DNA from 4 places in the Paenibacillus allorhizoplanae genome. Region 1 is predicted to be linked to each of the others. Evidence: riboswitches for the same ligand, from Rfam matches in the RefSeq annotation. Region 1 holds a riboswitch; each other region holds the start of a gene.
What was found. A riboswitch is a leader RNA that binds a small molecule or an ion and turns the genes downstream of it on or off. The one in region 1 is predicted to bind cyclic di-GMP.
Positions count from the first base shown of each region.

Region 2: it holds a riboswitch for cyclic di-GMP, as region 1 does, so the genes downstream of both, L6I86_RS21935 (PilZ domain-containing protein) here and L6I86_RS06860 (hypothetical protein) in region 1, are expected to answer to the same signal.
Region 3: it holds a riboswitch for cyclic di-GMP, as region 1 does, so the genes downstream of both, L6I86_RS01865 (methyl-accepting chemotaxis protein) here and L6I86_RS06860 (hypothetical protein) in region 1, are expected to answer to the same signal.
Region 4: it holds a riboswitch for cyclic di-GMP, as region 1 does, so the genes downstream of both, L6I86_RS22390 (S-layer homology domain-containing protein) here and L6I86_RS06860 (hypothetical protein) in region 1, are expected to answer to the same signal.

Region 1 covers NZ_CAKMMW010000003.1:136,040-141,294, reverse strand. Annotated here, with positions in the region: gene L6I86_RS06880 (YuzB family protein) at 1-145, shown strand, start outside; gene L6I86_RS06875 (glutathione peroxidase) at 205-699, opposite strand; gene L6I86_RS06870 (TIGR01777 family oxidoreductase) at 770-1,660, opposite strand; gene L6I86_RS06865 (MDR family MFS transporter) at 1,850-3,073, shown strand; cyclic di-GMP riboswitch class I at 3,189-3,282, shown strand; gene L6I86_RS06860 (hypothetical protein) at 3,401-3,706, shown strand; gene L6I86_RS06855 (exopolyphosphatase) at 3,852-4,766, shown strand; gene gloA2 (SMU1112c/YaeR family gloxylase I-like metalloprotein) at 4,837-5,232, shown strand.
Region 2 covers NZ_CAKMMW010000014.1:170,907-176,161, forward strand. Annotated here, with positions in the region: gene prmC (peptide chain release factor N(5)-glutamine methyltransferase) at 1-751, opposite strand, end outside; gene prfA (peptide chain release factor 1) at 751-1,815, opposite strand; gene ychF (redox-regulated ATPase YchF) at 1,849-2,949, opposite strand; gene L6I86_RS21935 (PilZ domain-containing protein) at 3,028-3,768, opposite strand; cyclic di-GMP riboswitch class I at 3,872-3,958, opposite strand; gene tadA (tRNA adenosine(34) deaminase TadA) at 4,245-4,703, shown strand; gene L6I86_RS21945 (DUF1697 domain-containing protein) at 4,700-5,255, opposite strand, start outside.
Region 3 covers NZ_CAKMMW010000001.1:542,470-547,724, forward strand. Annotated here, with positions in the region: gene L6I86_RS01860 (rhamnogalacturonan lyase) at 1-1,398, opposite strand, end outside; cyclic di-GMP riboswitch class I at 1,741-1,825, shown strand; gene L6I86_RS01865 (methyl-accepting chemotaxis protein) at 1,977-3,719, shown strand; gene L6I86_RS01870 (amino acid adenylation domain-containing protein) at 3,804-5,255, shown strand, end outside.
Region 4 covers NZ_CAKMMW010000015.1:95,627-100,881, forward strand. Annotated here, with positions in the region: gene L6I86_RS22385 (DUF6531 domain-containing protein) at 1-148, opposite strand, end outside; gene L6I86_RS22390 (S-layer homology domain-containing protein) at 172-2,115, opposite strand; cyclic di-GMP riboswitch class I at 2,166-2,258, opposite strand; gene L6I86_RS22395 (sugar phosphate isomerase/epimerase family protein) at 2,498-3,364, opposite strand; gene L6I86_RS22400 (hypothetical protein) at 3,370-4,656, opposite strand; gene L6I86_RS22405 (hypothetical protein) at 4,781-5,255, opposite strand, start outside.

The DNA of each region.
Region 1 (5,255 bases):
TGCACCGGACACGGAAGTCAAAGTTGCGTGCAAATCGTATTGCGGTCCATGTTCGAGATTCGCATTCATCTTTATTAATGGCCGTTACATTACGGGCGCAACGGAAGACGAAGCCATTGAGAAAGCAAAAAAATACGTGAAATAAGAAAAAAGCATCCGTCCAATGGGACAGGATGCTTTTTTTTCATATTTATAAGCTAGGAATTAGGCGTGAACGGGTGATTTCTCTAGAAGCTTACGAATTTCACGGTCGATCTTATGCGGTTTCGTAGTTGGAGAGAAGCGCTTGATCACATTACCGTTTCCATCGACTAGGAATTTGGTGAAATTCCACTTGATGCCAGATCCGAATAGGCCAGATGCCTTGCTCTTCAAATAACGATACAACGGATGGGCATCAGAGCCATTCACATCGATCTTGGCGAATAGCGGGAAATTAACACCGAAATTAAGCTGGCACGCCTCTTCAACTTGCTTGTTATCGCCAGGCTCCTGATCCCTGAATTGATTGCAGGGAAAACCTAGGACACTAAAGCCTTGATTTTTATAGGTGTCGTGTAACTCTTGAAGTCCTTGGAATTGTGGAGCTAATCCACATTTCGTCGCGGTATTTACAATAAGCAGGACTTGGTTCTTGTAATCGCTAAGAGATTTGTCCTCACCGCGAATCGTCTTCACTTGAAATTGATGTACACTCATAGTGACACTACCTTCCGCAACTAATATTTCTCACAATTTAATTGTACACAATTTTAATTTGGAAGGGAAGCTATTTTTTTGCCAAATCTTCTAATGCATCTGCCAGCCAAGGAAAGCGCCACTCAAAACCATGCTCTTGCAATACACGAGGAATGACCTTCTGACCCTCCAGAAGCAGTACTGAAAGTTCGCCAAAAATCAACTTCATCATAAATGCCGGAACAGGGAAGAGATTGGGTCTTCGTATGGCAGTCGCAATCGCGCGTCCCAATTGCTTATTCGTAACCGGATTTGGAGCCGTGGCGTTAACCGGACCAACAATCGAGTCATTTTGAACGCAAAAATCAATTAGTCTCACCATATCATCGATGTGAATCCACGAATGCCACTGCCTGCCGCTGCCAACTGTTCCGCCTACTCCAAGCTTATAAGGAAGTGCCATCTTGGGGAAGGCACCTTCTTTATTATCCAACACAAGTCCAACCCGCACTTTCACGATACGTGTTCCTTGGATAAGATCAGCCGCAGCTTCCCATTGCTTGACTACGCTGGCTAGGAAGTCCGTTTGTCGATAAGGACTCGTCTCGTCAAAGGTTTCCGTCTCCGAAATACCGTAGTACGACATGCCTGATGCATTCACAACGACCTTAGGCTTGGGGTCCATTGTCGCGACTAGCTTGGCTACATGCTCAGCCGCTTGCAAGCGGGATTGTACAATTCGCGTCTTAGCTGCTTGCGTCCAACGCTGACTGATGGATTCACCCGCCAAATTTACAATGGCATCTAGACCTGCAAGGAGTTCCGTATTTCGCTCCAACTCGCCCCATGTTAACGTTCTAACACCTGGTACCTGCTTCGAAGATGAGCGTGATATATTAATAAGTTCGTGACCTTGTCCCAACCAGTAAGCGATTAATCGTTTTCCAATAAACCCGCTGCCACCTGTGATCGCTATTTTCATATGCAAGCACCTCCATATCGTTATTATAATTTTTCTACCCAATAAATACCATCTGTGAGATGGCGATAGAGAAAGGTAAACTTCGCTGTCTAAAATGACGACACAATTCGCTATTTTCGTGTATAATTGGAATTCGGTTATTAATTAACCATAGGGTAATTCGTGTGTCAGCGAGAGGAGTCTTCGTCTATGAATCGTATGCGTCAATTTCTTCAAGCCTATCATCCAATCGTACATACGCTTATCTTAGGTACGGTCATGGCCCGGGCTGCTTCTTCCATGAGTTTGCCGTTCCTAGCTATCTACTTGGCGAAGCACTCTGATATGAGCCCTGGGCTCATTGGTATTGTAATAGGAATGGGTGCATTAGCTGGAACGTTCGGCGGTTTTATCGGAGGTACTTTGTCAGACCGATTTGGTCGACGCGTGATTATGCTAGCGGCACTTTTTGGGTGGGGGTTCGTATTCCTCGGCTTCGGTGTTGTTAAATTACCGGTCTTATTTATGCTGCTCAATATGCTGAATGGACTTTGCCGTTCCTTTTACGAGCCCGTATCGCAAGCGTTAATGGCGGATCTAACAGAGCCCTCCAAAAGACGACAAGTATTTTCTCTTCGGTACATGGCGATCAACGTGGGTGTAGCTGTCGGTCCATTACTAGGTGCTTTCTTTGCCACAATGAACGGAGCCTTACCCTTTCTGCTCACAGGCATCATTTATTTAATCTATGGCATAACACTTTACGCCCTTCTCATTAAGTTCGGGATTAAGAAAATTGAAGGTGAGAAGAAATCAATCGTTACTTTCCGTTCTGCGATAGGTGTTATTCGTAAGGACATTACTTTCCGTTTATACATTATCGGGGGGATTATCGGAGCAATTGGTTATTCACAGGTTATGGTGACATTGTCGCAGTACTTACAAAGGGATTTTGCTAATGGGGTCAAAATGTTTGCTATTCTCATGAGCGCCAATGCCATTGTCGTCATTGCGATGCAGGTCCCTTTGGGGAGATGGGCTGAAAAGTATTCTCCTCTAACGGCTATCGTTGTTGGCAACTTTATGTTCGCATTAGGCGATATCGGATTTGCCTTTTCACACACTTTGGCATGGCTGATTGTTTCAATGGGGATTTTTACGTTTGGTGAAATTCTGAATTATCCTGCCGCGAACATGTTGATTGATAAGCTAGCTCCTGAACATATGCGTGGAACCTACTACGGTGCTCAAACATTAACGAACATCGGTCACTTTATGGGGCCATGGGTTGGTGGCTTTTTATTAGTTTCCTATGGCGGCAGCACGCTCTTTCTCGTGATAGCGATTTTGTCGATGATGGGCTCGATTTTCTATTGGAGAGGCACAAAACGTCGAAATACTGCGAAAATATCGTCGAAAATGCAAATATTTTGATGGATTTCGTAAAAATAGTTCTTACGAACTATTCGATTTCAAATCGTCATCCCTTATCCTTGAGAGTATAGTAAGAATTATTTGAAGGATTCATCTAAAAAGATTGTGCACATCATCTCGACAAAGGCAAAGCTGGCGAAAGCCAGTGACGCAAAGCTACAGGGGCCTTACTTCTCCTGCAAAGGACAAGCAGCCAGCCAGCCGCCGAACGATTGGGAATTCACTTCAGAACCCCTCTAGTCGGTTCACTACGGTGGGGTTTTTTCTCTGTCATAGCGAAGCAAATGAATCAAATGGAATGACACGTACAAAGGAGGCCCTAGCGGCATGAAATCGGAAGTAAAATTGCAGGATGAACAGAAAGCAACATCGTTATGCGGTAACCATGTTGCACGATTGGTGCCATCCACGGATGGACCTAAGCTTATGATTAACCGAGAAGAATATGCATTAAATGAAGCGTGTTGGGATGTTGAGATGTTTCACGGGAGAAACAATAGCATTCTGATTTTTTACTGGAAAGGCGAAGTGAAGCTTTCTGTGAAAATGCCTCCGATGGCTCAAATCGAAGGGTTTGTCACAAGACTTTTGCAATGTCTATCATCCAAATTGAGAGTGGTTCAACCTATCTAGGTGGATCGCTCTTTTTTTTGTCACTGGAAGATCAGGCATAGGTAGACCTGGTGATTTTCTCATTGTCACCTATCTATACTAGCTGATATAATATGACCATCACATTTCATAGTTCTTAAGAACTATATTAAAGGAGATGCATGGCATGAGATTGATCACACGTTCCGATTTCGATGGTTTAGTATGCGCGATGCTCTTCAAACAATTAAATATGGTGGATGAAATGAAATTTGTCCATCCCAAAGATATGCAAGACGGTTTAATTGAGGTTACTGAGAATGATATTTTGGCTAATGTACCCTATGTCGCAGGCTGTGGTTTATGGTTCGATCATCACTCCAGCGAAATCACACGGATGGGGGAATCCGTAACGTTCAAAGGTGAAACGCGGCTTGCTCCAAGTGCTGCACGAGTTGTCTATGATTACTACGGTGGAAAAGAAACCTTCGGCGATATCGACGATATTATGCTTGGTGTAGATAAAGCGGACTCCGCACAATTTAGCAAAGAGGATATTTTGAATCCGAGCGGTTGGGATTTGCTTTCGTTTATCATGGACGCTCGAACGGGGTTAGGTCGTTATCGGGATTATCGCATCAGCAACTACCAGTTGATGGAGGATCTAGTGGAGCATTGTGCAACGAAATCCGTTGGCGAGATCATGGAGTTGCCCGATGTGAAAGAGCGTGTAGCTCGTTATTTTGAACTAGATGCGCTATACCGGGACATGTTGAAAATCTACACACGGGTTGAGAGAAATGTCGTCATTACGGATCTTCGCGATGTGGAGACGATCTATCCAGGGAATCGTTTCATGGTCTATGCGCTCTATCCGGAGCAAAACACCTCGATTTGGATTGTTGATGGCCGAAACAAGCAGAACTGCGTATTTGCTTGCGGGCACAGCATTGTCAATCGCACGGCACAAACAAACATTGGCGATTTAATGCTTCAACATGGCGGGGGTGGGCATCACGCTGCAGGGACTTGCCAAGTGGATTATGCGCAAGCCGACGAGGTTCTACACAAAATCGTTGAAACGATGCAAGCAGCAGGTTAAAATAAAAGGACAAGCCGCAGCGGGGAAGCAGCCCAGCGTGCGGTTTTTCTATGTAAGGAGGCCATATTCAATGGAATTAAAACAGATGCATCACGTTGCGATTATTTGTTCGAATTATGAGCAATCGAAGCATTTCTATGTTGATTTACTCGGACTAACCGTCATTCACGAAACGTATCGCGCTGAAAGAGACTCGTACAAATTGGATTTGCGCATTGGGGATACCGCACAGGAAATTGAATTGTTTTCTTTTCCGAATCCGCCCCTGCGCGTGAATCAACCCGAAGCGAGGGGACTACGTCATCTGGCCTTCGTTGTATCTAATATGGAGCAAAGCGTACAAGAATTAGAAAGCAAAGGCATTCCGGTTGAGCCGGTACGGGTTGATCCGATTACGGGGAATCTGTACACGTTTTTCGCGGATCCGGATGGACTGCCGTTGGAATTGGTGGAGATTGTTGGATAGATGAAATCATTTTGCGTGAAAGG
Region 2 (5,255 bases), on a different contig from region 1:
CCACGGTCGGGATTCGTGGCAGCCGGTGCAGCTGCGAAACCAAACGGCGGTAGAGGTCGAGTCCCTCGACACCGCCGAATAGAGCTGTGTGCGGCTCGAATAGCCGCACCTCGGGCATCAGCTCCGGCAGGTCGCCATCCGGGATGTATGGTGGGTTCGACACCACCATATCCGGCGCGAGCCCGCGCTCAATATAAGGCTCGAGGAGGTCGCCCTCGAGCCAAGTTATCCGCGCAGCCACATCGTGGCGCTGCGCGTTCTTGCGGGCCATCTCCAGCGCTGCCGCGGAGATGTCGCTGGCTGCCACGCGCCACGCAGGGCGCGCGTGTGCGATTGTCACCGGGATGATGCCACTCCCGGTGCCCACATCCGCAAGCAGCGGAGCGCCTTGCGGGAACAGACGCGAGCCCTCGTGGAGCATCGCCTCCACGAGCAGCTCGGTCTCCGGCCGCGGGATCAGCACGGCCGGCCCGACTTCGAACGGAAGGCCGAAGAAATCCTGCTCGCCGGTGATGTACTGCACCGGTTCACCCGCGGCCTTCCTTGCAACTAGCTGGTCCCACGTAGCGACCAGCTCTTCCGGCATCTGTTCCTGCCACCAGCGGAACAGCAGTTCAGTCCGCGTGCAGCCTCCTAAGAGGTGCTGCAACAATAACTCCGTGCAAGACGAAGCCTCTGCGACGCCTTGCTCTGCTAAAAAAGAAGAAGCCTTCACAAAGGCTTCTCTCACACTCATGTTGGCAGTTGTCATTACATCGCCTCTAAAGCATCGGATTGTGCAGCAATCGTTAACGCTGACACAATTTCCGCCATATCGCCGTTCAGCACCGTCTCCAAACGGTGTAACGTTAGGCCGATACGGTGGTCGGTAATCCGGCTTTGCGGGAAGTTGTACGTACGAATACGCTCTGAACGGTCGCCCGTTCCGACTTTGCTTTTACGCTCGCCGGCATATTTCGCTTCTTCTTCTTCACGCAATTTATCTGAAATCCGCGTACGAAGTACGCGAAGCGCTGACTCTTTATTGGAGTTCTGTGATTTACCATCCTGACACGTTGCGACGATACCCGTTGGTACGTGGGTTACACGCACAGCGGATTTCGTTGTATTAACGGACTGACCGCCTGCTCCACTGGAACAGAATGTGTCTACGCGAATATCCGCATCGTGGATGACGATTTCCACATCTTCTGCCTCCGGCATAACAACAACCGTCGACGTGGAGGTGTGGATCCGTCCACCGGATTCCGTTACTGGAATACGTTGAACACGGTGCGCACCGCTCTCGAACTTGAGCTTGCTATAGGCACCTTTACCCGTAATCATGAAAATTATTTCTTTAAATCCGCCCAAATCATTCACGGATGCATCCAAAATCTCCGTTCTCCAACCTTGCGCATCCGCATAACGCGTATACATCCGGTAGAGGTCGCCTGCGAACAGCGCAGCTTCATCGCCACCTGCCGCGCCGCGAATTTCCACGATAACGTTCTTGTCATCATTAGGGTCTTTCGGCATCATCAAAATGCGGAGATGTTCTTCGAGTTTAGCGGATTGCTCGCTAAGCTCTTCGATCTCCATTTTGACCATTTCGCGCATCTCATCGTCCAGCTTCTCATTCTGCATCACTTTCGCATCAGCCAGCTGTTCGCTCACACTCTTATATTCATTATAAGCATCGTAAGCTTCTTGAAGATCAGATTGCTCTTTGGAATACTCTCTTAGTTTCTTCGTATCACTCGTTACATCCGGGTCACACAATAACTCGCTTAGTTTGTCGTAGCGGTCCACAATGGACTGAAGTCGATCCAACATAGGGGATCACTCCTTTCTTATTTTTATAATTAATTAAACGTTGAAACGGAAATGCATAACGTCGCCGTCATTTACTACGTACTCTTTACCTTCAAGGCGAACTTGCCCTTTTTCCTTCGCACCCGCCATGGATCCTGCAGCAGCCAAATCGTGATAAGATACAACCTCTGCACGAATAAATCCACGTTCGAAATCCGTATGAATGACGCCAGCCGCTTGCGGAGCTTTCGTTCCTTTACGAATCGTCCATGCTCTAACTTCTTGAACTCCAGCTGTGAAATACGTGTATAAGCCGAGTTTGCGATAAGCAGCTTTAATCAATCTATTCAAGCCGGACTCTTGAAGTCCCAACTCTTCCAGGAACATCGCTTTTTCTTCGTCTTCCAGCTCAGCAATTTCGGATTCAACCTTCGCGCTAATGGAAACAACTTCGTTGTTTTCTTTCTCTGCGAATTCCTTCACAATTTTAACGTATGCATTATCGTCCGCCGTTGCAACTTCATCTTCACTCACGTTTGCCGCGTAGAGCACAGGCTTCATCGTTAGCAAATGTAGATCGCGAACCAGAAGGCGCTCATCTTCTGTCAAATCCAAGCTGCGTGCTGGCATATCATTATATAAGGCTTCTTTGATACGTTCCAAACATTCAACTTCAGCAACCACTTTCTTGTCGCCGCCTTTGAGGTTTTTGCGTGAACGCTCGATCTTTTTATCAACCGACTCAATGTCTGCCAAAATCAATTCAAGATTAATCGTCTCGATGTCGCCAATCGGATCAACTTTCCCTGAAACGTGAGTAATATTATCATCCTCAAAACAACGGACAACATGCACAATCGCATCAACTTCGCGGATGTGTGCTAGAAATTTATTTCCAAGGCCTTCGCCTTTGCTCGCACCCTTAACTAAACCCGCAATGTCAACGAATTCGAAGGCTGTCGGCACGATGCTCTTAGGCACAACGATTTCCACCAGCTTCTGCAATCTCTCGTCTGGTACTTCTACTACCCCAACATTCGGATCGATCGTACAGAAAGGATAATTCGCAGATTCTGCTCCCGCCTGTGTAATTGCATTAAACAATGTCGATTTTCCTACGTTCGGTAGACCGACGATACCTGCTTTCAAAGCCATTGTCGTTACAACTCCTTAATTTTCGAAAATCATCCTTCTTATTATATAGTACTTAGCGGGCAAAAAAAAGCCTGCAAGCTATTGATTGGCTGCAGACTTTTTTTCCATTGCGTTTTTGAACTCTTCATCCCGCTTCTGTTCGAAGTAGGTTTGGATCTGATTTCGAAGAATAAACCCCCGTAATGCATTGCTTTGCTCGGCAGGAATGCTTTCGAAGCTGGCTCCATAATAGTAGCCGTCTTCCTGCTTTTCTTTCCTTATAATTTCCAACCTGCACGGCATCTCAAAACCTAAATCCAGCTCAACTTGCAACATACATTTCTTATAGAGAATACCATCGATCATCGAATTATCATTAATGATAAAACCAATTCCGTTCATGGAAATGTTTTTTATCGAAATTTCAATTGGATTTTCCAAGTGATGCTGCTCTTTTTGCGTAATATTTTGAAATCCTACAATGTATCCTACGTTCTTCACATCGACCCGCGGGAACTCCCGTTTCTCCGAAAACTTCTTCCGATTCTCAGGTGGATTGATCACGATCAGTGAACCAGGCTCTCTAGCTACGACTGTCGAATGAAAAACGAATAGACCCGATTTCGTGTATAACGTCATTTTGGTCTTATCACCAAGTTGAAATACCTCATATTCCGGCAGCTCGATCTCCATGATGTCTCCTTGTGCATAGGTAAGAATACCTGTTGACACGAAATCATCTTTCGCCACTACAGCTCGGCAATTTATCAATACCTCCGCATCATATCCTTCTTTACTCCCATATCGCTTCAAAGCATCCTGCTTCATTGCCATGCTCATCTTCACCCTCCCTTAATAATGGATTTCATAACACTTTTCCGCACAAAATAGACTGCCCCCACTTAGGGACAGCCTATCACCTCAATCAAAAAAAGCATCGATTTTCGGTAACCAGGCTGCCATAGTTCATAAGAACCGTAGACCCTCAGCTTTGCGTCCTTGCCTTTCAGCAAGTTTGCCATTGTCGAACCTTGCTATTCATTTATATAGATATAATCGTTTCTGGTCTAAATGATCTATCTTTCGTCCAAACTGGTCTAAAAGACCCACTGTACTCACCATTATACGTAGCTTATGCACTTCTTTCAACTAAAATCCTTGCATGGACAATGTTTTTATTGTATGAATGTGTAGTGGAATTGAATATCCACAGGTTTATAAGTTATCCACATTGTTATCCACAGCTTGTTAACAACGAATATTTGTTCGGATTTTTATACACATGTGGATAAACTATTATTGCGAGGTGTCCCCCTGTGGATCAACATATCCCTTGGATGAGAGAAGCGATCGGTGAGGCGCTGAAAGCCGAAGCCATCCGCGAAGTTCCGATCGGCGCGGTCGTCGTCCATCAAGGTCAAATCATTGGCCGCGGCTACAATTTACGTGAAACAACCCTTGATCCGCTTGCGCATGCAGAGATGATTGCTATTAAACAAGCGAGCGAGCATTTGCAGGCTTGGCGTCTTCTGGACTGCCAGCTCTATGTGACATTAGAGCCATGTCCGATGTGCGCGGGTGCGATCGTGCAAGCACGAGTGCCTCAAGTTATTTATGGTACGGTAGATCCGAAAGCCGGCTGTGCGGGAACATTAATGAACTTGCTGCAGGAAGACCGGTTTAATCACCGGGTCGATGTGGTTAGCGGTGTTTTGCAAGAGGAGTGTTCCACGATGTTAACGCAGTTTTTCAGGAAATTACGGGGCAAAGCCTAGGGGGCTTTGCCGTTCGGATTATTTGCTGGCTGTAAGGCTTCGGCTAGCACTACGAGCTTGCTCATCGTATTCCAATTACGTGTCGTCGTACGATCGCCAAGTTTCTGAATGTTGCTCGCTAGCTTCGAATCCAACACACTTTGCCGAAACAGAAAATAAATGGTGCAGCCCCGTATCTGAAATTCATCTACTTCACTCTGTCCCTTGGATAAGATGTCGGTGAATGTCTGCGGGGCTTCTTCTGTAAGCACGGAGATTTGAATGCTCTCCCCTTCGGACAAAGCTTCTGCGTCATAGGGGCAATTCCTTACAAGTTCAGTTAGCTCCGCCGCGGTGCGCAAAATAATAGTAGGTGCTACACCTACCGCATCGCTGATTGCTTTTTCAATACGCGGACGTAGGGTTTCTCCCGACTCTTCTGATTGGAACAGCACATTGCCGCTTTGCAAATAAGTCTGTACTTGCGCTAATTTTAAGGCCTCTAGCGTCTTTTTCAAGTCGGACATTTTAATTTTGTTCTTGCCCCCTACATTAATTCCACGCAGAAAACCA
Region 3 (5,255 bases), on a different contig from region 1:
CCCGTCCACGTCAGCGGTCGATAGTGAATGGGCCCCCTGCTTGGCCAGCCCGCCGAAGCGAGGGTTCCGGCCGTCCTGAAGGTGCAGCGTATCCCTGAAAGGATTGTTCATCGTGACCCATCCGCTGTCGGTGAACCATATTTCCTTCAGCTCCTGACCGTCCCAGCTGTAGGCTGCCATGGTAGCCCGGGTGTAATACCCACGGGCAAATAAAGCATAAGGCTTGCAGCCGTCCAAGTAGGCAACCCCTGCCAAGAATCGGTCAACCCGGTTCCCTGGCTCAATGCGGTTCCAGGAATAGTCCCCCCACATAAGCCCGTCGTCATGGCGTCCCGGTTTGTAGCGGAGCGTCTTAAGCTCTTCTCCCGTTTCACCGTGGAAGACACTAAGGTACTCCGGACCTTTCAGGATAAAGCCCTCGAATTGGCGCAGCTTGTTGCGTTCACTTCTTCCAGGTGCATACACATCTAGGAAATAATCTGCCAGATGCACTGCATCCTCCCGAGAGAGCGGATAGTCATACTGGGTGGAAATACCGAAGCATTCCTCTAGCGTAGCCGGCCAGCGTCCTTCCATTACTTCCTCATGCTTGTGCCAACCCTGGAACATATCCGCCACATGCTCCGCATAATTGGCGCTGCTCATGCGATAATCATCATCATGACTGCAGCCGGCTTCCACATCCTCCGGCAGTAGAGTGATGAAGGTTTCGGAAATGGGAGCACCGTCCTGATACCGGATCACACGGGTACCCGGGGCAGTCTTGAACATGAGCTCTGCCTTGCCGTCCCCGTCGAAGTCATAGACTAGGAACTGCGTGTAATGAGCCCCCGCCCGAATATTGACCCCCAGATCGATCCGGTACAAGAGGGTGCCGTTTTGCTTGTAACAGTCCAGGAACACATTCCCCGTATAGCCTACATGGGAGACATCTTTGGAGTTGGACGGATCCCATTTGACGAAATATTCGTATTCCCCATCTCCGTCCACGTCGCCTACACTCATGTCATTGGCGCTGTAGGTATAGGACTGACCCACAGGTGTAACTCCGTCCGCAGGCTTCTGCAGCGGAATTTCTAGATAGGGAGCTTCCCACGGGCGGATTTCGGCACACCATTCCTGCTCCTTCCCGTCCATCACTACGGCTACCGAATAAGCCGATTCTCGGGTACCGACTTTATCCAGATAATTGGTACTGTCGCCGATCTCCGCAACAAGTAAACCGTTGCGGTACAATCGGAAATCCGCGCCAGTTAGGCCGTGGTCCGAAGCACCTGTCACCTCATGCCCCAAAAGCCGCCAGCTGATAAATATCCCCTCGGAAGTGCATACTGCCGCCAACCCCCGGTCCAAATTCTCCATTTGTACACTCATTCCAGATCCTCCAGTACTTATCATACATATTCACAATGACCCACACGGGCAGCCTTTTCCCATCTAAGCCTTGTGGATGACAAAGCTTCAAAAAATCAACACCTGTAGCGTACTTCCTCGCGCAACTTCCGGCAATGGGACATTTTTGTCCAAAGTTATACTATTTTGAGCGGATGCATCTCCATTTGGAGTGACTAATGCCATATACCTATGTAACAAGCCAAATTACGATACTTAAGTATGACCTTAAAGTCACACATTTCACAATTTGTATACAATTCATATATACATATAGTATTTACAGAAATGTATCATTAATTTATAATAGTCATAATTTGTAATAGTCATATTTTGTAAGGAAGCAGTAACTGTAAAGGGCAAACTTATCGAAAGGTAAGGGCGCAAAGTTATGGGCCTAAAGCTACGAAGCTATGGCTGCCAAACCGCCAGTTTGTGATAGTAAGCCTATCCCGAACCTTTGGGATAGGCTTTTTTATGTCTCTATCACTACTGAGTCTTCAAAAAATGTCGAAGAATGGGGGATATTCGCAGATTATAGCGTTTCATGTCAATACAAATAGCATCTAAGGAGTGCAGTTAAATTGAAGACCAAGAACTATTTCGGCAAAAATCTTTTATTCTCGATGTTGAATTTGCTAGTCATCGGGGTAGTGCTTATTTCCATCAGCGCTTATTTTCAGAATCAAATTTTAACAGATACATTGAGAACGCAGACCCATAATATGACATCCGTGTGGGCACAAGGTATAACCTATAAAGACGTCCAGGGTGCACTAAGTGATAAAAGCTATGAAGCAAGCGAGCAACAACGATTAACCAAGCAATTTGATAGTTACACTGCCTTCAATGCCAATGTAGCGCAAGCTTACATATTTGGGGTTGAGTTAGCGGATGGGAATAAAACATCGTTGATTTCGTTCCCGAGTCACGTTGTTAAAGCATTTAAAGAAGCAGGTTTGAACATCGGAGATATGTATGAGCAACCGAAAGGGATCGTCAACGGTTTGAAAACCATGTTGAAAACCAAAACCGAGACCTTCACTTCTTACTATAAAGATGATTACGGCACATGGGTCAGCGTTCTTTACCCAATTATGGACGATAGTGGCAATGTTGCAGCTTACTTTGGCGTGGATGTAGACGCTAAAGTAATTCCCGATGCTCAAAAATCGTTCCTCCTGAGTTCGATCATTTTACTCTTAATCGCCTTGGTGATTTGCAACGGAGCGCAATATTGGGTGGCAAGAAGAACGCTTATGCCGATCAACCAATTAATGCGTGGAATCGAACAAGCCTCTAACGGAAAGTTCAATTTCACATTGGAGGAAAACGGCGGTTTCGGCGAACTAAACAAGAAATTTAATATGATGCTTTCTAATATTCGCGAAATATTATCAAGTATTAAACAAACAGCTTCAAGTGTATCCGACGCTTCCAATGAACTGTTCAGCATCACTGAAGACAATCGTCACAGCATCGAGCTGATTACAACAGAAATCAGAGACATGAATACGCATGTCGACCAGCAAAAAAATTCTACAGAAGAATGCGGACGATCCGTTGAAGAAATTGCAGCTTCTTTGCAAGTCATCGCTCAAAACGCAACCGAAGTTGCCAATGCTTCTCATGCTATGAAAAATCTTTCCGAAGAAGGCAATATGGCCGCTCAAACGATATCGGATCAAATGGGACGCATCAATACGAACTCGATTTCTACCGCTGGTACAATCAAGCTCCTTGAATCGAAATCAGAAGAGATTGGTAGTATTCTCAACCTCATTAAGGACTTAACTGCTCAAACCAACCTACTGGCATTAAACGCAAGTATTGAAGCTGCTCGAGCTGGCGAACATGGCAGAGGATTCGCAGTTGTAGCGGCTGAGGTACGTAAGCTTGCCGATCAATCGAAAAATTCGACAAGTCAGATTGAAACGCTTGTTGCCGACATTCAATCAGAGACTCACAACACAGCTACATTCGTGACACAAGGTACAAATGAAACCAAAAAAGGATTGGAAATTGCTAAAAGCACAGGTGAATCCTTTACTAATATTTTGGATGCCTCGCAGGTCGTATCGAATCAAGTTATAGATATTTCATCCGCTACACAAGAAATGTCTGCAAGTACAGAGCAAGTGACTGCCATGATGGGTGAATTAGGAGGAATATCCAGGAAAACCGCACACAGTACTAACAAAATTATGGAATCGGTTCTGACTCAGGAATCATCCTTACAAAGCATTTCTACTTTCGCCAGCAAGCTCTCAACGGTTGCTGAGGAATTGAGCAATATGGTAGGCAAGTTTGATATAGAGATGAAATAAACGGATAGGAATTCCGGATTACATGGCGGTTGTCGCCCTGTAATCCGTTCCAATAAGATAATTCACATATAGAGGAGAGAGACCATGCTGAATCTCGTCAAAGAAAAACCGTCCATCTACAGTGAAATCAACCAGACGGACGAAGCCTACCCAGAAACAGAAACGATATCCTCCATCTTTCGGCGCGTAGCAACGAGATATGCAAGTAAAGCAGCAATTTCTCATGGTGACATTGAAATTCTTTACGCCGATTTGTTCACGCAGAGCTCTCAGGTTGCGAACGCTTTGACCAATGCCGGCTGCCGTAAAGGCGATTTTGTCGGTATTTATATGGAGCGCAGCCCCGAAACCGTTATCTCCATTCTTGGAGTATTGCGTATGGGCGGTATTTATGTCCCTATTGACCCGGAGCATCCTATTGAACGCAATCGGTATATCGTACAAAACGCTAGCTGCAAACAATTGATCATCAAGAAGAACCACCTGGAAACTGCTGCAGAGTTATGTCTTACCTTAGGTGTCGATACCCCGATTTCGATAGAAAACTGTTTTTCGAACAGCGCAACCAGATTCGTGGATGCAAACATCACTCCCGATGATTTGGCTTATGTGATTTACACTTCCGGCTCCACCGGAAATCCGAAAGGTACACTGATTGCTCATAGAGGCGTTGTAAATCTTTCGAATACGTTCACCAACAAATTGGAGATTTCGAGCGCAGATGTGCTTACTCAGTTTTCTACATTTAGTTTTGACGCCTCTATTTTAGATACGTTCAACTGCTTGCTCAACGGTGCAACGCTTGCTATTTTAACTAAGGAAGAGCAATTGACGCCTGATCTTTTTTTGTCACTTCTTGAAAGCAAAAAAATTACTATCATTGGTTGTATTCCCACATCTGTATTTAATCGTCTAACTGAGACAACAATTTCCAATCCCAAATCGATGTGGCAGACGGTAAGAAACATTACCGTAGGCGGGGAAGCACTTCTCTCCGACCATGTACGCAAGTTCCAAGACAAGTTTGGCATGGGTACCGTCATTTTTAATGCTTATGGACCAACAGAGTGCACTGTCGTTACAACGACCTTCAAGATAACGGACTATTGGAACAGCAATTCGATAACTGTCCCTATCGGCTCCCCTATCGGCAATTATAAGATTTATGTTGTTAAAGCTGACGGAACGCTTGCGGAAGTCGGCGAAGAAGGAGAGCTTTTCATTGAAACCTTCGCCCTTGCCAAAGGATATTTGAATCTCCCTGACAAAACGAACGAAGTTTTCATTACGAACCCGTTCAGCAGCGCTCCTAACTCCAAGGTTTATAAATCGGGTGATATCGTCAAAGTGCTATCCGATGGCAATCTCGAATTTCAATATCGTAAAGATGGGCAATTAAAACTGCGTGGCTTCCGCATTGAAATTGGTGAAATTGAGAACGCTTTGTCCAAGCATCCTTCCATTCTCGATGCAGCCGTAGTCGCTATCCAAGAGAACAATACCGTAAAGCATCTTTCCTGCTTTTACTCGACAAAA
Region 4 (5,255 bases), on a different contig from region 1:
TTTGCGATGGAGAAGCCGATACCACTGTTGCGGCTTTCGCTCTCGGCAGCGCTCCTCCAGGTATAAAGGGTAATCCTGTAAAGAATATAAGTATGGAAAGTAGAAGCGATATCGCTTGCTTCCCTGTTGTTTTCGTTTTTTTCTTCATGAATTGGATTTCCTCTCTTTCCGTTATATCTTGTCTTGATTAATTAGTAATCGATAAATTACCATTGCCGCTTCCGCACGAGTCGATGTCGCTTGTGGACGAATGCCTTCCGCGCTTCCTTCAACAAAGCCAAGCTTCACTGCCAGTGCCGCATACCCCTGTGCCCAACTGCTGATCTCCTTCGCATCGGCAAAGGAAAGAGCATCCGTCATTTGATCCGCTTCCTTCTCTTTACCTACCGCTCGAATCAGCATCGCCATCATTTGCTCTCTAGTCAGCTCGGTATCGGGCAGAAATCCTTGATCTCCACCCTCTACCAAGCCTTGTGAAGCTGCAGCCTCAATCCATCCAGCTCCCCAATAGTCGGCGGGGACATCCGCAAAGCGTCCTTGAGCCGCAGCAGGTTTAAGCCCCGTTGCAGCTGCCAGCATTTTCGTAAATTGGGCGCGGGTAAGCTTGGCATTCGGTTGGAAGACTCCGTCCTCAACGCCGTTTAGAATTCTTCGCGCAGCCAGCACCTCAATCGGCGTCTGAGCCCAATGCTTCTCAACATCTTTGAACTTGGCATCGTAAAGAAGAACCGCAAATGTACCTTCCTCTTCGAACTTGCTCTGAACCTTTTTAGTCTTGCCGTCCACCTTTCCACCTTTAAAGCTCCATCCTTGATCCGGACTATACGTGTAAATGGCAAGCTTTTTTGTTTCGGATGGGAGTACCTCAGCATCGTTGTGGCTTAGTTGCAATTCGCCCGGTTGATAAGGCGGGGTCCCCCAATGAATGCGCCATACCCTTGACTTGAGCTGCATTGGCTCGACTGGGGATTGTGCTGCTGCTAAGGAAGTGACCTCCTGGAGCTCTACTTCCGTTTCGGCCTGCCACGAGCCTGGAACAAATTCAATCGAGATGCTGCCATCTTTCGATGTGACCACGCCACCCGCTGGACCAAGCTTTACTTTGATCGATGACTGAAGAGGAAGAGGAAGAGGAAGCGACACCCCCGTCTGGGGAGCAGCGAAATAGCTGGTTATGGATTCTGTTTTTACAGCAGAAAAATTCTCCGTACTAAGCAGCATATTACCCGTAAAGGCAAGCGGCACCTGATCCGACGTTCCTGATGAAATCTGTTTCACTTCGCCGCTTGCAACACTCGCCGACATAATCTGAGCAACACCGCCCTTATCTTCCATCCACGCCATATAGGAATCGCCTGCGACTAAGACTGCAAAATCGCGCGGTTTTGTCGTCAGGGGGGTCAGCTCTTTGACAACTGGATCGGATTCCGAAACATTGACCATCATATATTGGGTTGCTGTATCTTTTTGGTGAATAAACAGTCCCGCTGAACCGTTAAAAACAAACCAACTAACATAACCCGGCTGAGGTACAGAAGCAACTGTCTTCGTCTCGTGAGAAGCAATTGTATACAGCCCCAATGCAGGTTTATTGTATGGTTTAAACATAACCTTACCGTGGGAAACAATCGGAAAAGTACCTTTGCCAAATTGCTCTACATGATCTGTTGTCCAGTCATATATATACAGTTCGGAAGTTGCGTTATTGTTATACCAAGCAATGTAGCGTCCATCAGTAGTAGGAATGCTATGTGCGCCCGGATCAACGTTTAGCTTTTTCTCCACCCCTGAGGACAATTGATAACCATATACATTCCAATCAAATTGTTTATCTGGCGGCACATCCCGCTTCTCTTGCCATACAATCAACCCATCCTTTACTTTAGCTAGTCGCTTGGATGTGGGGGTATTCGTTATTTGCTTGGTTTCTTCGGTTGTTATATTTTTATAATAAATTTGAGTGTTTCCGGAGGTGTCCGAAGCGTTCCAAACTACTTCCTCACCGGAGTAATTAGCATCTCCTCCAGGAACGCTTAATGCAAAGGCTTTATTCCAATTCATCAATGAAAATACCATAAATAAAACTATCACTATGAACCATTTGCTAAACTTCATTACTTTTTCCCCCGTATCGTTATTTTTGCGCACCAAAAAACCAAGCTCTAAAGAGCAACCCGGCTATCATCCCATAATGTGACTTATGGATTAGACCCGTGGCTTTGCGTCTCCGCCTTTCGACGGATTTGCCTTTGTTCATTTTCACTTGGCTAGTAGGTAGATATACTCAACTAATAGTCTTAAAGTTTTATAACCCAACCCATAATATCCCAAGATTCCTCATAGTTCAACATTTTATTTGACATATGTGGAAAAAGGTTGAATTTTGTGATTAATTTCACAAAATTCAAGAGAAATATTAAAACTTGTTTAGAATAACAAAAGCCTTACTCGTTGCATACGAGTAAGGCCTTAAAGTCACACGCTTTATTGTACTCCCTTATTCCGCCGTAACACGTTTCCAGCAAGCTTGCGCCACATTTTTCAAAATCAAGGCTTGCTCCCACCGACTGGAGAGTTCCCGACCATCTTGACCCCTGATCGCATATGGTGCAGGACCTAGCTCGCAGACGAAAGGAAGCACATCACCAGGCTTAGCCCCTTGAAGCCAATAGCGCATCGCTTGTGTCCACCATTGCTCATAACGTGCCAGCATCGCATCCGAATAGCCAGCATCGACTTGAATTTGCTCCCCCGATGATAGTCGACTATGAATTGCTGACGTTCGTTGCAGCACCACATCAAGAAGAGGCTCCGCCTTTTCTTGCTTCTCCGTCATTTCCCCTGCCAGCACATAGTGGGAGATATCCAGCGTAAACCGCAGATTCGGCAGCGCTTGCGCGTATTGCACAGTACGGATTAGGTCTTGTGTAATTTTGCCGCGATGCGTCTCTACACAAAATGGCATGCTATGCGCAGCCGAGACAGCCGCGAGTCCACCTAGCAGATCAATAGCTTCTTCGTCTATCACAAAAGAGTCCGCCACCTGACCATTCACATACAGCATATCCATATCTGCGGCATGCTGAATATGTGCTGATAAGTCACCCGCGCTGAATGGGAAACAATGGGACCCAAAGCTCAAACTGTATTGGTTCAGCAACCGTTTCCACTCATCCCTAACATCTATCTCCGGCACTCTCGCCAGGATGCCAGTAAAGCCCGCGCCTGCAATACGCTCAAGCTTTGCCTCTAAAGAAAGCTCAGCTTCTAACTCCATCATAGCCCACATGGATTGATGAATTTCGAGCCGTGGAGGGCGATTAGAGCCATCATTGATCCTGGTTATATCGATTTTTCCCATCATTCGTATTAATAGCCTCCTAGGCTACCCGCCGGTTTATTTTTATTCAGATCACCATGCGCCTCCATGTACACGGCACGTTTCTTCACGGTTCGCTCCGCTTCTTCCTGTGCCGCACGCGCATCGCCGCCATGAACATCCTCAATCATCCAACGCTGTCCAAAGCCTGCATGCACAACCTCATCTGCCCAGTCAAAATCTTGAAACGTCGTCATAAGCGGATCCTTCGCGATATCCCGGCAGAACTCCCACTCCTCGCGCTTGCCTGGTGGATACTTCATTGCTGCCTTCTCAATGGCAATCGTCAAATGCGAATAAGCTTCAGTGCCCTCGAACAGCTGTGCTGTCATATCGTACCACCCCGTCCAGTTGGGGAATTGATACACATCGTACCCCTTCGCACGAAGTGCAGCCTCGCCGAACCAACTGTGGCGAACCTCATCCCACATATGCCTAGCCGTATCGCGGTAGAAATGCCATGGTTTGCCTTCGGTTGTGAAATGGACATAAGCCACGCCTTCCGCTGGAGACATCTCAAAATACCTCGACAGCATCATCGTCATGAATCGTCCTTCCTCATTGTCTGGAATGGCGAACCCTTGCATTTTCACAACATGTGTGCTGAAACGACTGTCCCGAGTACTGATTTGCGGCATGGCAAACGGCTCCGTTACGATCCTAGTAGATGGATCTACGGGAACTCGTTCCTCCCATCCTGTAATACCGCCCGCTGCTGCAAGCAGCTGTTCCACATACATTCTCCAATGCTGCGCTTGTTCCTTCTCCGTTTCCGATGCGGATTGCAGCAGATATTGAAGCGCCTCGCGCCCCCAGTCCATTTGCTCCTCGCGGTCGATGAGTTGATGCTTCAAGATATGAAGCGTAGGTTCATCAACGAGAGGCTGCGCTTTGCCTTTATAGGCATGAATGGCTGCAATTTGCGCAGGCTTCACCACGTCAAAGAGTGCCGTAAACAAACACAAAGTTGTTGCTGAATTCAGCACCGTTTGCATGAGCTCATTGAGCGATGCATCTGGACATTTATCGAATGCTACCGTGCTCATGCGCAGCTGCTTAATGCGATTGCGGAATTGATCGTGATGCTCCGCATCCTGCGAGCTCAAACGCGCAAGCCCTCCTTTTATTTCATATTCAGGTCTAGCCGCCATATGAGCAGCCTCAATTCGCATAAGTTGGCGATCGACATAAGCAATTCGTTGTAAGGTTTTGGCTGATTCCTCTACGGACATGCCGATACGATCCCAATCCTTGATTCCCATGAATGGATGCAGCATAAGTACCCCTCCAGTATCTTTGCACTATAATATGAACTTATGAACTAATCATAGTGGTATTTACTATAAGAATACATACATTGAATCACATATAAATTTACACTAAAATACATAACATTGCGGATTACACTTCCTCATTGGGCCCGATAAAACCTAGTCGGACGGTCATTGCCCATTTGGCAATTTTCAGCGTTTCAGCAATGGTCGAATAGGATAACATCGATTGTTTATCCGTTCCTTGCAACCCCCATACCACGACACTTTCATCTTGCAGGACTTTGACGCTCTGTTGTAATTTCATTTCACCTGTCATGCCAATCCCCACTGGTTTGTCTACCCTTACTGCAGTGCTATAGTAACCATTATGTTCGATGATTGCATATTCCAGCTCGCTATAGACAACACCGTTAGGATCTTGGCGATCCTTAAACGAATAGACAAAATCACCATCAAAATGGTAGTTCCCCATCTTGTCTTTGTCCTTCTCCATCATGATCATGCTCATGCCCGCTAACGTATTCTTCTTCACGCCATCATTCCAATAATCGAAACTAACTGCAAGCTTCTGTTGCGGCCCAACATATTGAAGTGCAATGGAA